Regions from separate parts of the Acidipropionibacterium virtanenii genome, predicted to be linked through region 2. Evidence: riboswitches for the same ligand, from Rfam matches in the RefSeq annotation. Region 2 holds a riboswitch; the other holds the start of a gene.
The links. A riboswitch is a leader RNA that binds a small molecule or an ion and turns the genes downstream of it on or off. The one in region 2 is predicted to bind cobalamin.
Positions count from the first base shown of each region.

Region 1 (7,946 bases), 1.1 Mb from region 2:
GATCCGCTGGCGCCAGGGCGCCGACGGACCCGAGCCCGACGTCTTCGAGGGCCACGGGGACCTCGTCGCACTCAACCATGACGAGCCCGAGGTCTCCCGGATGGTGACCGACGTCATGAACCACTGGTCTGCGCGCGGGATCGACGGGTGGCGCCTGGACGCCGCCTATGCCGTGCCGCCCGCCTTCTGGTCCACGGTGCTGCCCCGGGTGCGCTCCCAGCATCCTGGCACCTGGGTCTTCGGCGAGGTGATCCATGGCGACTACCCGGGAATCGTCGCGACCTCCGGGATGGACTCCGTGACGCAGTACGAGCTGTGGAAGGCCATCTGGTCGAGCATCGCCAGCAGGAACTTCTTCGAGCTCGACCACGCCCTGGAGAGGCACGACATGTTCGGCAGCGCCTTCCCCCCGATGACCTTCATCGGCAACCACGACGTCACCCGGATCGCCTCGCAGGTGGGCGAGGACGGAGCGGTGCTGGCCCTGGCGGTGCTCATGACCGTCGGGGGCGTGCCGTCGATCTACTACGGCGACGAGTACGGCTACCGCGGCGTGAAGGAGGACCGCGTCGGCGGCGACGACCAGATCCGGCCGGTGCTGCCGGACTCGCCGCAGGGCATGGAGCTCGGGGCGCAGATGCTGCGGACCCACCGGGAACTGATCGGGCTGCGGCGACGACATCCCTGGCTCATCGACGCCCGCACCGAGAAGGAGGCGCTCAGCAATGAGCGCTACGTCTACCGGACCGGGGTGCCCGGCGTCGAACCGCTCATCGCCGAGTTCGACCTCACCGACCGTCCCTGGGCGGTCATCCGCGAGGCCGGGGACGTGATCTGGGAGTACCACTCGTGACGCGGGCACGGACCTGACCCGCTCGGGGTGGAAGGGAGCGAAGCGACCGTGGAGGGGTCGTCTCCTCCTCTGGTTAATCAGCCCCGAAGAGGTCTCTGGTGTAGACCTTGTCGGCGACGTCGGCGAGTTCGGGGGACATCCGGTTGGTGATGATCAGATCGCACTCGGTCTTGAATGACTCCAGGTCTCCGGTGACCCGCGACCGGAAGAACTCGTCGCCGTCATAGGTGGGCTCGTAGACGATCACCTCGATGCCCTTGGCCTTGATCCGTTTCATCACCCCCTGGATGGAGGAGGAGCGGTAGTTGTCGGAGCCGGCCTTCATCACCAGCCGGTACACGCCCACCCGGGTCGGGTTGCGGGCCACGATATCGGCGGCCACCCAGTCCTTGCGGACCCGGTTGGAGTCCACGATCGCCCCGATCAGGGTCTGGGGCACATCGGAGTAGTTGGCCAGCAGCTGACGGGTGTCCTTGGGCAGGCAGTAGCCGCCGTAGCCGAAGGACGGATTGTTGTAGTGGGTCCCGATCCTCGGATCCAGACACACCCCGTCGATGATCTGGCGGGTGTCCAGGCCCCGGCGGGCCGAGTAGGTGTCCAACTCGTTGAAGAAGGAGACCCGCATCGCCAGATAGGTGTTGGCGAACAGTTTGATGGCCTCGGCCTCGGTGGATCCGGTCAGCAGCACCTCCACGTCATCGTCCAGGGCCCCGGCCACCAGCAGGTCGGCGAAGGCGCGGGCGCGGGGGCCCCGGCCTCCCACCACGATGCGGGAGGGGTGGAGGTTGTCGGCCAGGGCGCGTCCCTCGCGCAGGAACTCGGGGGAGAAGACGACCTCCAGGCCGGGGTGGGCCTGGCGCACCGAGTCGGTGAATCCGACCGGCACGGTGGATTTGATGACCACCAGGGCATCGGGTGCCCAGGCGAGCACCTGGTCGATCACGGTGGTGACCGAGGAGGTGTCGAAGTAGTTCTGGTCGGGGTCGTAGTTGGTGGGGGTGGCGATCACCACGTGGTCGGCGCCGCGCATCGCCTCGGCGGGGTCGGTGACCGCCGTCAGGGCCAGGTCGTGGCCGGTCAGGTACTCCTGGATGAGGGGGTCGACCACGGTGGTGCGGTGATCGTTGACCAGCCCGACCCGCTCGGCGTCGACGTCGAGGGCCACCACCTCGTGGTCCTGGGCCAACAGCGTGGCCATCGCCATGCCGACATACCCCAGACCCACCACGGTGATCCTCATGGACAATCCCCTCTGTCGACGCCCGCCCCGGCGCGAACCCGCGCGGGGACGCCGGTCAGTCTACGGTTCGGTCTCTAGACTGGCCGCGGGGACGCGAGAAGGAGTGTCGATGGACTGCATCACCCTGGTCGCCGAGGACGGCGCCGATCTGGATGTGCTCGTCTGGGAGCCGGCGGGCGCCCCGAGGGGAATCGTCCAGATCGTGCCCGGGATGTGCGAGTACGCGGCCCGCTATGACGGGTTCGCGGGAGCGCTGGTCGAGCACGGATGGTTCGTCATCGCCGCTGAGCACCGCGGCCAGGGCCCCAGGGCGGCCGCCGAAGGGAGGCTCGGGCAGCTGCCGGACCGTGGCTACCACCAGCTGCTCGACGACATGTCGACGGCCTACGACCATGTGCGAGGCGAGCTGCCAGGTGTCCCCTGGGTGCTCGTGGGACATTCGATGGGGTCGTTCCTGGCCCGGACCATGGCCGCGCGGCGCGGTCGCGAGATGGCGGCCCTGGTGCTGCTGGGCACCGGTGGTTCACTGGGACCGGTGGGCGGGGCGGGAGCCGCGGTCGCCGACGTCGAGACGGTATTGCTGGGGGAGGACCACCCCAGTGCTCTGATGAACAGGCTGGCGTTCGGGCCCTTCAACGCCGCCTTCATGCCGGCCCGCACCGAATTCGACTGGCTCTCGCGCGACACCCGGGCCGTTGACGACTACGTCGCCGACCCGCTGTGCGGGTATGTGTGCAGCACCGGCTTCTACCGAGAGCTGCTGCGGGTGATGAGGGTCGCCAACAGCGTCGAGGTGATGCGGGCCATCCCGCCGCGTCTGCCGGTCGGCATCTTCTCAGGCGCCGCCGATCCGGTGGGAGGAGCAGGGCGAGGGGTCCGCCAGGTCGCCCGCAGGATGCGTGCCAACGGCGTCCGCAGCGTCGATCTGGTCCTCTATCCGGGTGCCCGCCACGAGATCCTCCACGAGGTGAACCGGCGTCAGGTCGAGTCCGAGATCATCGCCTGGATCGACAGCGCGGTGCAGAGCGCGGTACAGGGCGCCCGGGCCACCGATGCGGGCGCCGGTGCGAGCTGACGGGCCCGGGTCCGTGCACGGTTGTGCACTCGGATGATCATGTCGGCCCCGGCCTCACCGGCCGGAATGGCTGCCGTTAGGATGGGCTCGTTGGTGTCGGAGTTGCACCCGCAGCTCCGACCGCAAGAGGGAAGCCGGTGAGAATCCGGCGCTGCCCCGCAGCGGTGAATGGGAACGACATCACCATCGCCGCCGGTGTCACGGCCCGTCCGGGACGCCGACGGAGATCACAGCACTGGGTCCAGGCCCGGGAAGCGGTGACGTAGGACCTGCCTACCGGAGACCCCGGTGGGTGGGACGCCCATGAGTCCGAATACCTGCCGACGCGTCTTCGCACCGCCGCGTGCGATGCGGTGCCTGGGCCTCGAGGGGAGGCCTTCGGCACATATCCATCCACAGCGGAGCAGGAGTCTGCAGAGTATGACTGATCCCGAAAACCTCGAGGAATCGGCAGTGGCCGAAGCTCCCGAGGCGCTCACCCTGGCCGGTGTCTTCCCGGCCCCCACGCATGAGCAGTGGGAGAAGGAGGTGGCCAAGGTCTTCAACCGGGGGCGTCCCGAGGGCAAGCAGCTCACCTTCGAGCAGTCCCTCAAGCGCATGGAGCCGACCACCGTCGACGGCGTCCGGTTCGAGCCCATGTACACCCGGGACGACGCTCCCGAGAAGCTCGGCGCACCCGGCGTGGCCCCCTTCACCCGCGGCACCACCATCAGGACCGGTGCGGCCGACGCATGGGACGTGCGGGCCCTCCACGAGGATCCCGACACCGACGTCACCCGGAAGGCCATCGTCGCCGACCTGGAGCGCGGCGTCACCTCGATCTGGCTGCGCGTCGGAGCCGACGCGATCAGGCCCGCCGACATCGCCGGCGACCTCAAGGACGTGCTGCTGAACCTGGCCAAGGTCGAGGTCTCCAGCCGCGACGACCAGGAGGCCGCCGCCAATGCCCTCCTCGATGTCTACGCCTCCTCCGACCTGAAACCCGAGGAGCTGTCCTTCAACCTGGGCATCGACCCGATCGGGCTCGCGGCCCTGAACGGCGGCGACGCCGACCTCTCCGGTCTGGCCGGCTGGATCGAGAAGATCAGGAAGTACAAGAACGCGCGGGCCTTCGTGGCCGACGGCACGATCTATCACAACGCCGGTGCCGGGGACGTCGCCGAGCTGGCCTGGTCGATCGCCACCGCGGTCGAGTACGTGCGCGCCCTGGTCGAGCAGGGGGTCTCCGCCGAGGAGGCCTTCGACGCCATCAACTTCCGGGTCACCGCCACCCACGACCAGTTCCTCACCATCGCTCGGCTGCGCGCCCTGCGGACCGTGTGGAACCGGATCGGCGAGGTCTTCGAGGTGCCCGAGGACAGGCGCGGCGCCCGCCAGCAGGCGGTCACCAGCCGGCGCGAGCTGACCCGAGACGACCCCTACGTCAACATCCTGCGCGGCACCATCTCGACCTTCAGCGCGGCCGTCGGCGGCGCCGAGGCCATCACCACGCTGCCCTTCGACGCGGCCATCGGGCTGCCGAAGAACCAGTTCACCCGCAGGATCGCCCGCAACACCGGCATCGTGCTGGCCGAGGAGTGCAACATCGGACGGGCCAACGACCCGGCCGGCGGCTCCTTCTACGTCGAGTCGCTCACCAAGACCCTCGCCGACGCCGCCTGGAGCAAGTTCCAGGAGATCGAGGCCGCCGGTGGATTCGCGAAGGTCCTGGCCGACGGGAAGGTCGCCGAGGAGCTGGCGACCCTCAACACCGAGCGCGCCAAGCGCCTGGCGACCCGCAAGCAGCCCATCACCTCAGTCTCCGAGTTCCCGATGATCGGGGCGCGGACGCTGGAGGCCAAACCCTTCCCGCCCGCCCCCGAGCGCAAGGGACTGGCCTGGCACCGCGACTCCGAGGTCTTCGAGGGCCTCGTCGATCGCTCCGCCAAGGCCGCCGACAAGCCGAAGGTGTTCCTGGTCTGTCTGGGCACCCGGCGCGATTTCGGTGCCCGTGAAGGCTTCTCGGCTCCCATGTGGCATATCGCCGGCATCGAGACCCCCGAGGTCGAGGGCGGGTCCGTCGACGAGATCGTCGCCGCCTTCGAGGCCTCCGGGACCACGGTCGTCGACCTCTGCTCGAACAAGAAGGTCTACGCCGAGCAGGGCCTCGAGGTCGCCAGGGCTCTCAAGGAGGCCGGCGCCAAGAAGGTCTACCTGTCAGGCGCCTACAAGGAATTCGGTGATGAAGCCGCCGAGGCCGAGAAGGTCTTCGACGGTCGTGTCGCCATGGGGATGGACGTCGTCGCGACCCTCTCCGACACTCTGGACACGTTGGGAGTTGCCAAGTGAGCACCTTGCCCCGTTTCGATTCGATCAACCTGGGAGACGAGCAGGCGCCCGCCGATGCCCAGGAGCGCTTCGCCGCGCTGGCCGCCCAGGCCGGCGAGCAGGAGCCGTGGATGACCCCGGAGCAGATTCCGGTCGGTCACCTGTACAGCGAGGACGTCTACCAGGACATGGACTGGCTGGACACCTACGCGGGTATCCCGCCGTTCGTGCACGGCCCGTACGCCACCATGTACGCCTTCCGCCCCTGGACGATCCGCCAGTACGCCGGATTCTCCACGGCCAAGGAGTCGAACGCCTTCTACCGCGCCAACCTGGCCGCCGGCCAGAAGGGTCTGTCGGTGGCCTTCGACCTGCCGACCCACCGCGGCTACGACTCTGACAATCCGCGCGTCGGGGGCGACGTCGGCATGGCCGGCGTGGCCGTGGACTCCATCAAGGACATGCGCGAGCTGTTCGCGGGCATCCCGCTGGACCAGATGAGCGTGTCGATGACCATGAACGGCGCCGTGCTGCCGATCCTGGCCCTCTACGTGGTGACCGCCGAGGAGCAGGGCGTCAGGCCCGAGCAGCTCGCCGGGACGATCCAGAACGACATCCTCAAGGAGTTCATGGTTCGTAACACCTACATCTACCCGCCGCAGCCCTCGATGCGGATCATCGCCGACATCTTCGCCTACACCAGCGCGAACATGCCGAAGTGGAACTCCATCTCGATCTCCGGCTATCACATGCAGGAGGCCGGGGCCACCGCCGACATCGAGATGGCCTACACGCTGGCCGACGGCGTCGACTACATCCGCGCCGGCGAGAACGTCGGGCTGAAGGTCGACCAGTTCGCTCCGCGACTGTCCTTCTTCTGGGCCATCGGGACGAACTTCTTCATGGAGGTCGCCAAGATGCGCGCGGCCCGCATGCTGTGGGCCAAGCTGGTGCACCAGTTCGGGCCGAAGAACCCGAAGTCGATGAGCCTGCGGACGCACTCGCAGACCTCCGGCTGGTCGCTGACCGCCCAGGACGTCTACAACAACGTGGTGCGCACCTGCGTGGAGGCGATGGCCGCCACCCAGGGCCACACCCAGTCGCTGCACACCAACTCGCTGGACGAGGCCATCGCCCTGCCGACCGACTTCTCGGCCCGCATCGCCCGGTCCACCCAGCAGTTCCTGCAGCAGGAGTCGGGCACCACCCGTGTCATCGACCCGTGGAGCGGTTCGGCCTACGTCGAGAAGCTCACCCTGGAGCTGGCCCGCAAGGCATGGGCCCACATCCAGGAGGTGGAGGCCGCCGGAGGCATGGCCAAGGCCATCGAGAAGGGCATCCCCAAGATGCGCATCGAGGAGGCCGCGGCCCGTACCCAGGCCCGTCTGGACTCCGGCCGTCAGGCCCTCATCGGCGTCAACAAGTACCAGCTCGACGAGGACGAGCCCCTCGAGGTCCGCAAGGTCGACAACTCCCAGGTGCTGGCCGAGCAGAAGGCCAAGCTGGAGGCGCTGCGCGGCGAGCGCGACAACGCCGCCACCCAGAAGGCCCTGGAGAACCTCACCTGGGCCGCGGGCAACCCGGACCCGAGCGATCCCGACCGCAACCTGCTGAAGATGTGCATCGACGCCGGGCGCGCCGGAGCCACCCTCGGCGAGATGAGCGACGCGATGGAGAAGGTTTTCGGGCGCTACACCGCCCAGATCCATACAATCTCCGGTGTGTACAGCAAGGCGGCAGGATCCTCGGAGGCCACCGAGAAGGTCCAGGGGATGGTCAAGGAGTTCGAGGAGAAGGAGGGGCGTCGTCCCCGCATTCTCATCGCCAAGATGGGTCAGGACGGCCACGACCGCGGTCAGAAGGTCGTCGCGACGGCCTACGCCGACCTCGGCATGGACGTCGACGTCGGTCCGCTGTTCCAGACCCCTGAGGAGACCGCTCGGCAGGCGGTCGAGGGTGACGTCCACGTCGTCGGCGTCTCCTCGCTGGCGGCCGGCCACCTCACCCTGGTGCCCGAGCTGCGCAAGGAGCTGGAGAAGCTGGGTCGCTCCGACATCATGATCGTCGTCGGCGGCGTCATCCCGACCGGCGATTTCCAGGAGCTGCGCGATGACGGCGCCGTGGCGATCTACCCGCCCGGCACCAACATTCCGGAGGCCGCTGTCGATCTGATGACCAAGCTGCTCGAGCACGTCGAGGACTGATCCGGTCCACGGCACTCAACCGGTAGTGCAGAAGGCGGCCGGCCCCGGGGATTTCCCGGGGCCGGCCGTCGGCCGTGTCCGGGGCGATACGGTGGAGTCCCACACCCAGGAGGCATGCACAGCAATGAAGATCGACGTCCCCGAGCTCGTTGAGAACGTTCTGGCCGGAAGCCGGATGCACATCGCCCGGGCGCTGACCCTGGTGGAGTCCAGCAAGCCGGCTCACCGGGAACTGGCCCGTGATCTGCTGCGCCGGCTGGCCCCGCA
Region 1 is NZ_CP025198.1:2,396,518-2,404,463, reverse strand. Features, by position in the region: gene JS278_RS11080 (alpha-amylase family protein) at 1-853, shown strand, start outside; gene JS278_RS11075 (nucleotide sugar dehydrogenase) at 927-2,057, opposite strand; gene JS278_RS11070 (alpha/beta fold hydrolase) at 2,203-3,168, shown strand; cobalamin riboswitch at 3,243-3,507, shown strand; gene mutA (methylmalonyl-CoA mutase small subunit) at 3,589-5,496, shown strand; gene scpA (methylmalonyl-CoA mutase) at 5,493-7,679, shown strand; gene meaB (methylmalonyl Co-A mutase-associated GTPase MeaB) at 7,804-7,946, shown strand, end outside.
Region 1: another riboswitch for cobalamin. It lies ahead of mutA (methylmalonyl-CoA mutase small subunit); the one in region 2 lies ahead of JS278_RS00195 (GNAT family N-acetyltransferase).

Region 2 (7,946 bases):
GGACCCGGCCAACGGATTCCGCCCCGACACCGGCACCCTGTCGGTGTACCGCACCCCAGGAGGCGTCGGCGTCCGGCTGGACGGCGGCGTCGTGTTCGGCGGCGCGACCGTCGGCGCCAACTTCGACTCCCTGCTGGTCAAGATGACCTGCCGCGGACGCGACCTCGCACAGGCCGCGGCCAGGGCGTTCAGGGCCCTCAACGAGTTCCGGATCCGCGGCGTCTCCACCAACATCCCCTTCCTGGAGGCGGTGATCGCCGATCCCGAGTTCCTCGCCGGGCACACCAGCACCGGCTTCATCGACGCCCGCCCCGAACTGCTGCGCGCCCAGATCCCCGTCGACCGCGCCACCAAGCTGCTCACCTACCTGGCGGAGGTGAGCGTCAACCGGCCCAACGGTCCCGGCCCAGTCGACTGGATCCACCCTCGGGCCAAGCTCCCGGTGCTTCCCGACGAGGTGCGCAAGGCCGCCCCGCCGGCCGGATCGCGCTCCCACCTGCTCGACGTCGGCCCGGCCCGGTGGGCCGCCGACCTGCGCTCCCAGCAGGCCGTCGGCGTCACCGACACCACCTTCCGCGACGCCCACCAGTCCCTGCTGGCCACCCGGATCCGCACCCGCGACCTGCTCCACGCGGCCCCCGTCGTCGCCCGCACCCTGCCCCAGCTGCTCAGCGTGGAGGCCTGGGGAGGGGCCACCTACGACGTCGCGCTGCGGTTCCTCAAGGAGGACCCCTGGGACCGCCTGGACGCCCTCCATGCCGCGATGCCGAACCTGCCGATCCAGATGCTGCTGCGCGGGCGCAACACCGTCGGCTACACGCCGTATCCCCTCGAGGTGACCCACGCCTTCGTGGCCGAGGCCGCCAGATCCGGGGTTGACGTCTTCCGGATCTTCGACTCGCTCAACAACATCGACCAGATCCGCCCGGCCATCGAGGCCGTGCTGGAGACCGACCACGCCGTCGCCGAGGCGACGATGTGCTACACGGGCAACATGACCAGCCCCGACGAGACGCTCTACACCCTGGACTACTACCTGCGTCTGGCCGAGCAGCTCGTCGAATCCGGAGCTCACGTCATCGGGCTGAAGGACATGGCCGGACTGCTGCGCGCCCCGGCCGCCGCCAAACTGGTGACCGCGCTGCGGTCGCACTTCGACGTGCCGGTGCATCTGCACACTCACGACTCGGCCGGCGGCCAGCTCGGCACCCTGCTGGCGGCGATCGGCGCCGGGGTCGACGCCGTCGACGTCGCCGCGGCGTCGATGGCCGGTACCTCCTCGCAGGTCTCCATGTCCGCCCTGGTGGCGGCTCTGGAGGGCACCGAGCGGGACACCGGGCTGAGCCTGGACGCCGTCACCGACCTGGAGCCCTACTGGGCGGGCGTCCGCCAGCTCTACGCGCCCTTCGAGTCGGGGCTTCCCGGGCCGACCGGGCGGATCTACCGCACCGAGATCCCCGGCGGCCAACTGTCGAACCTGCGTCAGCAGGCCAACTCGCTGGGGCTCGGTCATCGCTTCGAGGAGGTCGAGGAGATGTACGCCGCGGCCAACAGGATCCTCGGCAACATCGTCAAGGTGACGCCCTCCTCCAAGGTGGTCGGCGACCTGGCCCTGGCGCTGGTGGGGCGCGACGCCGACCCGGCCGACTTCGAGGCCCATCCCGAGCACTACGACATCCCCGACTCGGTGATCGGCTTCCTCAACGGCGATCTCGGCACGCCCCCCGGCGGCTGGCCCGAGCCCTTCCGGAGCAAGGCGCTGGAGGGGCGTCGCACCAGGCCGGTGGTCGTCGACCTGTCAGAGGAGGACTCGGCCGACCTGGCCGCGCGTCCCCGATCTGCCCTCAACCGGCTCCTGTTCCCCGGGCCGACCCGGGAGTACCTGCAGGCCGTGGAGGACTACTCCGAGCTGTCGGTGGTGCCCACCCGCGAGTTCCTGCACGGCATCCGGCAGGGCGACGAGGTGGAGGTGGCCCTGGAGAAGGGTCACTCCCTGGAGTTGGGCATCTCGGCCATCGGCGACGCCGACGACCACGGCATGAGACAGGTGCTCTGCTCGGTCAACGGGCAGCCGCGCACCCTGTCGGTGCGCGACACCTCGGTCGACTCCGCGGTGCCCACCGCCGAGAAGGCCGACAGGAGCATTCCCGGCCAGGTGCCCGCCCCCTTCGCCGGCGTCATCACCCCGGTGGTGGAGGTGGGCGCGGAGGTGACCGCCGGACAGCAGGTGGCCACCATCGAGGCCATGAAGATGGAGGCCGCGGTCACCACGCCTGTCGCCGGCGCCGTCAAGCGCTGGGCCGTCGGCGTGGCGCAGTCGGTCGAGGGAGGAGACCTGCTTGCGGTGATCGAGTGAGGTCCGACATTGCGAACGCGTGCCGGGCGAGGGGCCCGGCGCGCGTCTCGGGGTGGAGCAGGCACTCCCAACACGCCGTCCCTCAGCCCTGGTGAGCGTCAGGACGGTGTCTTGGGAGTGGAATCTCCTGCAACGTGCGGACCAGCCCATGGCCGGGGGTGGCTCCCGTTCCCGGGTGTAACTTGTGGGCCACGATCGTTGATGAGAGGAATGTCACATGCCTGTGAGGACCACCCACGTCGGCTCCCTGCCGCGCACTCCCGAGCTGCTCGAGGCGAACGCCCGCCGGCAGGAGATGGGTGAGGAGGTGTTCCGGACGGTCCTCCAGTCGTCGGTCGACGAGGTGGTGCGCCGCCAGCACGAGATCGGCCTGAGCGTGATCAACGACGGCGAGTACGGCCACGCCATGACCGAGTCGGTGGACTACGGCGCCTGGTGGTTCTACTCCTTCTCCCGCTTCGGCGGACTGGAGCTCACCACCGACACCCGCTTCGAGATGGCCCCGCCCGCATCCGGGGGCACGGTGAAGCTGGCGCCGTTCGCGCAGCGCCGCGACTGGGTGCGCTTCGCCGACGCCTACTCCGACCCCGATTCCGGCATCCACACCGCCCGGCAGTCCGAGACCGCCTTCCCCACCATCACCGGCCCGCTCACCTACATCGGCCAGGACGCCGTGGCCGCCGACGTCGACGGCCTGCTGAGGGCCCTGGAAGCCAACGGCCTGTCGGCCTCCGACGGCTTCGTGGCGGCGCTGTCCCCGGGCTCGGCGGCCCGCATCTCCAACGCCTACTACGCCGACGACACCGAGGTGGTCCAAGCCTGCGCGGCCGCCCTCCACGAGGAGTACAAGGCGATCACCGACGCCGGGCTCACCGTCCAGATCGATGACCCGTCGATCGCCGAGTCCTGGGATCAGATCAACCCGGCGCCGGTCCTCGAGGACTACCGCGACTACATCCAGATCCGCATCGACGCTCTCAACCAGGCGCTGGAGGGGATTCCCGCCGAGCAGGTGCGCTTCCATGTGTGCTGGGGCTCCTGGCACGGCCCGCACACCACCGACATCCCGCTGTCCGACATCGTCGACAAGGTGCTCCAGGTGCATGCCAGCGGGTACTCCTTCGAGGCCGCCAACGCCCGCCACGAGCACGAGTGGACGGTCTGGGAGGACGTGGATCTGCCCGACGACAAGGTGCTCATCCCCGGCGTGGTGGGCCACTCCACCAATGTCGTCGAGCATCCGGAACTGGTGGCGCAGCGGATCCGGCGCTTCACCGACGCCGTGGGCCCCGACCGGGTGATCGCCTCCACCGACTGCGGCCTGGGAGGGCGGGTCTACCCGTCCATCGCCTGGGCGAAGCTGGAGTCCCTGGCGGCCGGAGCCGCGCTGGTCTGATTCAGTGGCGGGAGCCGCCCTCGTCTGCGGCTCGCGCTGGTCTGAGATCTGGGGTCGGCCGCCAAGTTGTGTAGGAAATGTGGGAACAGATGACCCCATTTCCTACACAACCTCAGGGGCCGGCCGTCCACGAGCGAGGCCGATCCCCATCTGGACGCGCTGACCATATCTGTCCAGTCCAAGATCTTGTTCGGTGCGGACCAGAGAACGGTGGAAGGTCGTGGTCGGCTCCTCCTCAGCGAATCCCAGCGCGCGGTAGAACGGCGCATTCCAAGGGACGTCGGCGTATGTGCGCAGAGTGAGCCTTTGATGGCCGCGTTCGTGGGCCGTGTTCATCGCAGCTGCGAGGAGCATCCGGCCGTATCCGCGGCGTCCGTACTCGGGCAGGACGGCCACCTGCTCCAGATGGGCCAGACCGTCGGCCTCGATGACGTGGACGAAACCCACCAGATGACCGGTTGCAGCCTGGGCGACGAGGAGGAATCCCGGCATCGCAGCGCGGGTGGCGCCTGGCTGCGCGGGCTCCCACCGGTCGGGCTCCAGGAACCCGATGAGGAGGGCGTCGGCCAGATTCTCGATCGTTTCGATCTGATCGAGTTCGTCGGCGCGGACGGGGCGGATGGTGATGGCCATCTGCCGATCGTAGGGCCGGGCCGGTGCTTCTTCTGGCTCTTCGCCTGCTTCTCTGCAGTGATGGGGAGGGGGAGGCCCTGTATTGTCACGGTGCCGAGAGCTATGGTCCGGAGAAGGGTTCAGTGACGCATATTTTCCATCACAGAACCTTTCCACCCGTTGATGACGTATTTCAGAGATGGAGCCGGGACGGGCGGGCCGGGTGGCCCGGTCAGCCTTCGGCGCGGTCCAGATACTGGACCAGGGCGTCCGGCAGGTCTTCGGACTCGGTTTCAACCAGCAGGGCCCCTTCCCAGGGATCTCTCCCCAGTGGCGTGTCGCCCTGCCGTCCACCTCACCGCTGCGCGTCAGTCCCGGAGTCTCACCGGATTCCCTTGGCGCCGGACGTCACAGATAATACCCAGCTCCCCGAGAGAGTGCGGCTCTCGTAGCGGGATGCCAGATGATGGTGGGCTCCGCCTGGCACCCTTTGGGGAAAGTGCCAAAGTTGCGCAACTCCCAAAGGAGTCAATATTGACCCCAAACGATGCACTTGAAGCGATCGCCGACGGTGCGACTGCCGATGAGCTCGAGCATCAGCAGCTCGACTTCAAGACGCAGGGCCGTTCACGCCCCTGACACAGCCGATGACCTCGCGGAGGCCGCCGCATGTTTTGCCAACGCTTCGGGAGGAACCATCATCGTCGGCGTAGCCGACAAGGTGCGCGGTACCGAGGCCTTCCTGGGAACCGATCTGGAACCGGGCTTCGTTCGGCGACGTGTCTTTGAAAGGACCCAGCCGAACCTCGACGTCATGGTGAGGGAGTTCAACTACGCAGGCAAGCGATTGCTCTTGATCACTGTCCAGGAGGGACTCGACGTCTACGTTGCCAATGGAAAAGCTCCGAGGCGACGCTTCGAGGCGTCCTGCCTACCGCGCAGTGGTATCGATCTGATGAGGCTCAGCGACGAACGCCGCGGGACCGATTGGAGCGCGGCGCCGAGCGGACGAGGAGTCAACGACATTGATTCCACGGCACTGCTGCATCTCAGGTCCCTGCTCAGTCGATCGCGGAACGCCCTGATGGAGGGTGTCGATGCGTCAACCGTTGATCTGTTGAGCATGCTGAATCTTTCCGACTCGCATGGAACTCTGACGAGCGCAGGTGAGCTACTACTGTGCCAACCTTTGGCGAACGCCAAGAACGATGTGCTTGTGTATCAGTTCAGGGAGACTCCCGGAGGAGATGTGAGGTCCGGGCGCCGCTGGCAGGCCCCGCTCCTGACTGCCGCCATCGAAGTACTCACGATGATCGAAGCTCGCATTGGAACAATTCCGATCAACTTATCGAACGGGCAGCAGATTCAGATCGAAGACTATCCGATAATCGCTGTTCGGGAGGCGCTCGCCAACGCATTGATCCATGGGGATCTCCGCGAGCGCAGACCGGTAACAGTGGAGCACTCATCGCAAAGCCTTGTCATCACCTCTCCGGCGCCTCTGGTCAGTGGTATCACGCCGGACAACATCCTTACTCATCCGCCGAGGCCGAGGTTTCCGTCGTTGGCGTCAGCCATGCGGGCAATGGGCCTCGCCGAGCAGTATGGACTCGGCGTTGACAGGATGTTCAAGGAGATGATTCGCAGCGGACGGGCGGTTCCAGTGCTCTCCGTGTCCGAGGGGGATCTTCGTGAAACGACTGTCAGATTTTCCGGAGGGCCTCCCAACTCGAGGATTGTGAAGTTCGTGGCGTCCCTTCCTAGTGTTGAGCAGGAAGACACCGACGCGCTTCTCATCGTCTCAACGCTCGTGAGCCGCCGCGTCCTCAATGCCGCGCAGCTGGCTCCTGTTGTGCAGCGCGATCCGGATGAGGCGCAGGCTGCGCTCCTATGGCTGTCCCAAGGGGCGGCACGAATCATCGAGCCGACGCCCCGCAGCTCCAAGCGTCGCCACCCCGATTATCGGCTGACTGCAGGAGCCGTGTCTTCGCTTGGCCCGGTTCTTGCATATCAGCCAAAACCGAAAAGTGACATAGAACGTAAAATTGTTGCTCACGTCAGGGATTATGATTCTATAAATAATGATGCAGTAAAACGAGTGTTCAACGTCGATGTGTACGCAGCACGAGATATATTGAAAGATCTCGTAAGTCGGGATATTTTGGCCAGGACGTCTGAGCAGAGCAGAGGGACAGCGGTCAAGTACGGCGCAGGTAAAAAGTTTCCCGCAAGAAGCCGAAAGCGGAATAAATCGACGATGAGACCTGAAGAAGGTCCAAGCCTATTCGACATGGGCTCCGACGTGGAATAGTCTGCAGTTTCAATGCTGTGGCATCCGCCCGAACACCACCCGGTCGTCGAGCCACTGCCAGATCTGGGCGGTCTCGGTGAAACCGGCCGCGCGCATGCTGGCCAGATGGAAGGCCACGTCGACCTTGGTGAGCGTCACCTTGTGGTCTCGCTGGGCGAAGTGGGCCTCGGCCTCGGCCTGCCAGCCGGGCATCGACGCCGCAGCGGAGAACCAGTCGTCCCAGCTCATGGCTCCGGCCCGGGTGAGGCGCTCCTCGGCCCGGCTGCGCTCGGCCGGGGCCAGGGCCGCCAGGAACGGCTGGGCGGTGGCGTCGAAGAAGAGGTGATCGGCGTTGAGCATCACCCCGCCCGGGTGCAGCACCCGCGCCACCTCGATGTGCAGCCGGGCGAGCTGCCCGGGCTGCAACCAGTGCAGGGCCGTGGCGCTCACCGCGGCGTCGAACCCGCCGAGCGGCAGGCCCTCGGTCCATCCCGGCGAGGCCATGTCCAGGTCGAGCACCTCGACCCGGTCGGGGTAGGGCGTGGACTCCCGGAACAGCCGCATGAGCAGCGGATCCCGGTCGACCCCGACCACCGTGGCGTCGGGGATCGCCGCCAGCACCGCGTTGCTCACCGAGCCCGGGCCGCAGCCCAGGTCCAGGACGCGAAGCGGATGGTCGAGGGTCGCCGCGACGGCGCCGAGCACATCGGTCATGACGCGGGTGCGATCGGCGCGGTACTCGACGAAGGCGGTCTGCTGGACCTCCCAGGCCTCCAGCAGCGCGGTGGGGGTGAATGTCGATGAGGTCATGTGGGGATTCTCCAGTATCGGGACGACAGATTCTTCCGGAGGCGGCCAGATATCGACGACGGCATGCACGGGCGCATGCCGGTCCGCATCCGGCCGACTTCAGGGGGTACTCGCACGGTCAGGACGGCTTGCGCGCCGTGACGATGAACTTGCCGCCCTGATAGCCGTACTTCCAGAACTCCAGGTTCCGCAGGCTCATCCGGTGGGTGTCGGGCTCGGCGGACACGTCGATGTACCCGGCCTCGCGCAGCAGCGCCAGGTCCAGCTCGGGGCGCTCGGCGGTGACGCTCGGCAGCTCGGCGGTCGGGTCGCCCGACGAACCGTGGCCCTCGCTGCTGGGCCGGCCCTCGGTGACGCGTACCAGCACCCGCGACAGCGCCACCCACGCACCGTGCCTCAGCCCGGTCCGGTCGCGCCGGTAGTTCCCGTCGTAGACCAGCACGACGCCGCCCGGCCGCAGCACCTCCATCCAGCGCCGATAG
Region 2 is NZ_CP025198.1:41,801-49,746, forward strand. Features, by position in the region: gene JS278_RS00185 (pyruvate carboxylase) at 1-2,356, shown strand, start outside; gene JS278_RS00190 (cobalamin-independent methionine synthase II family protein) at 2,574-3,752, shown strand; gene JS278_RS00195 (GNAT family N-acetyltransferase) at 3,855-4,385, opposite strand; cobalamin riboswitch at 4,620-4,785, opposite strand; gene JS278_RS00200 (RNA-binding domain-containing protein) at 4,948-6,675, shown strand; gene JS278_RS00205 (class I SAM-dependent methyltransferase) at 6,685-7,464, opposite strand; gene JS278_RS00210 (class I SAM-dependent methyltransferase) at 7,583-7,946, opposite strand, start outside.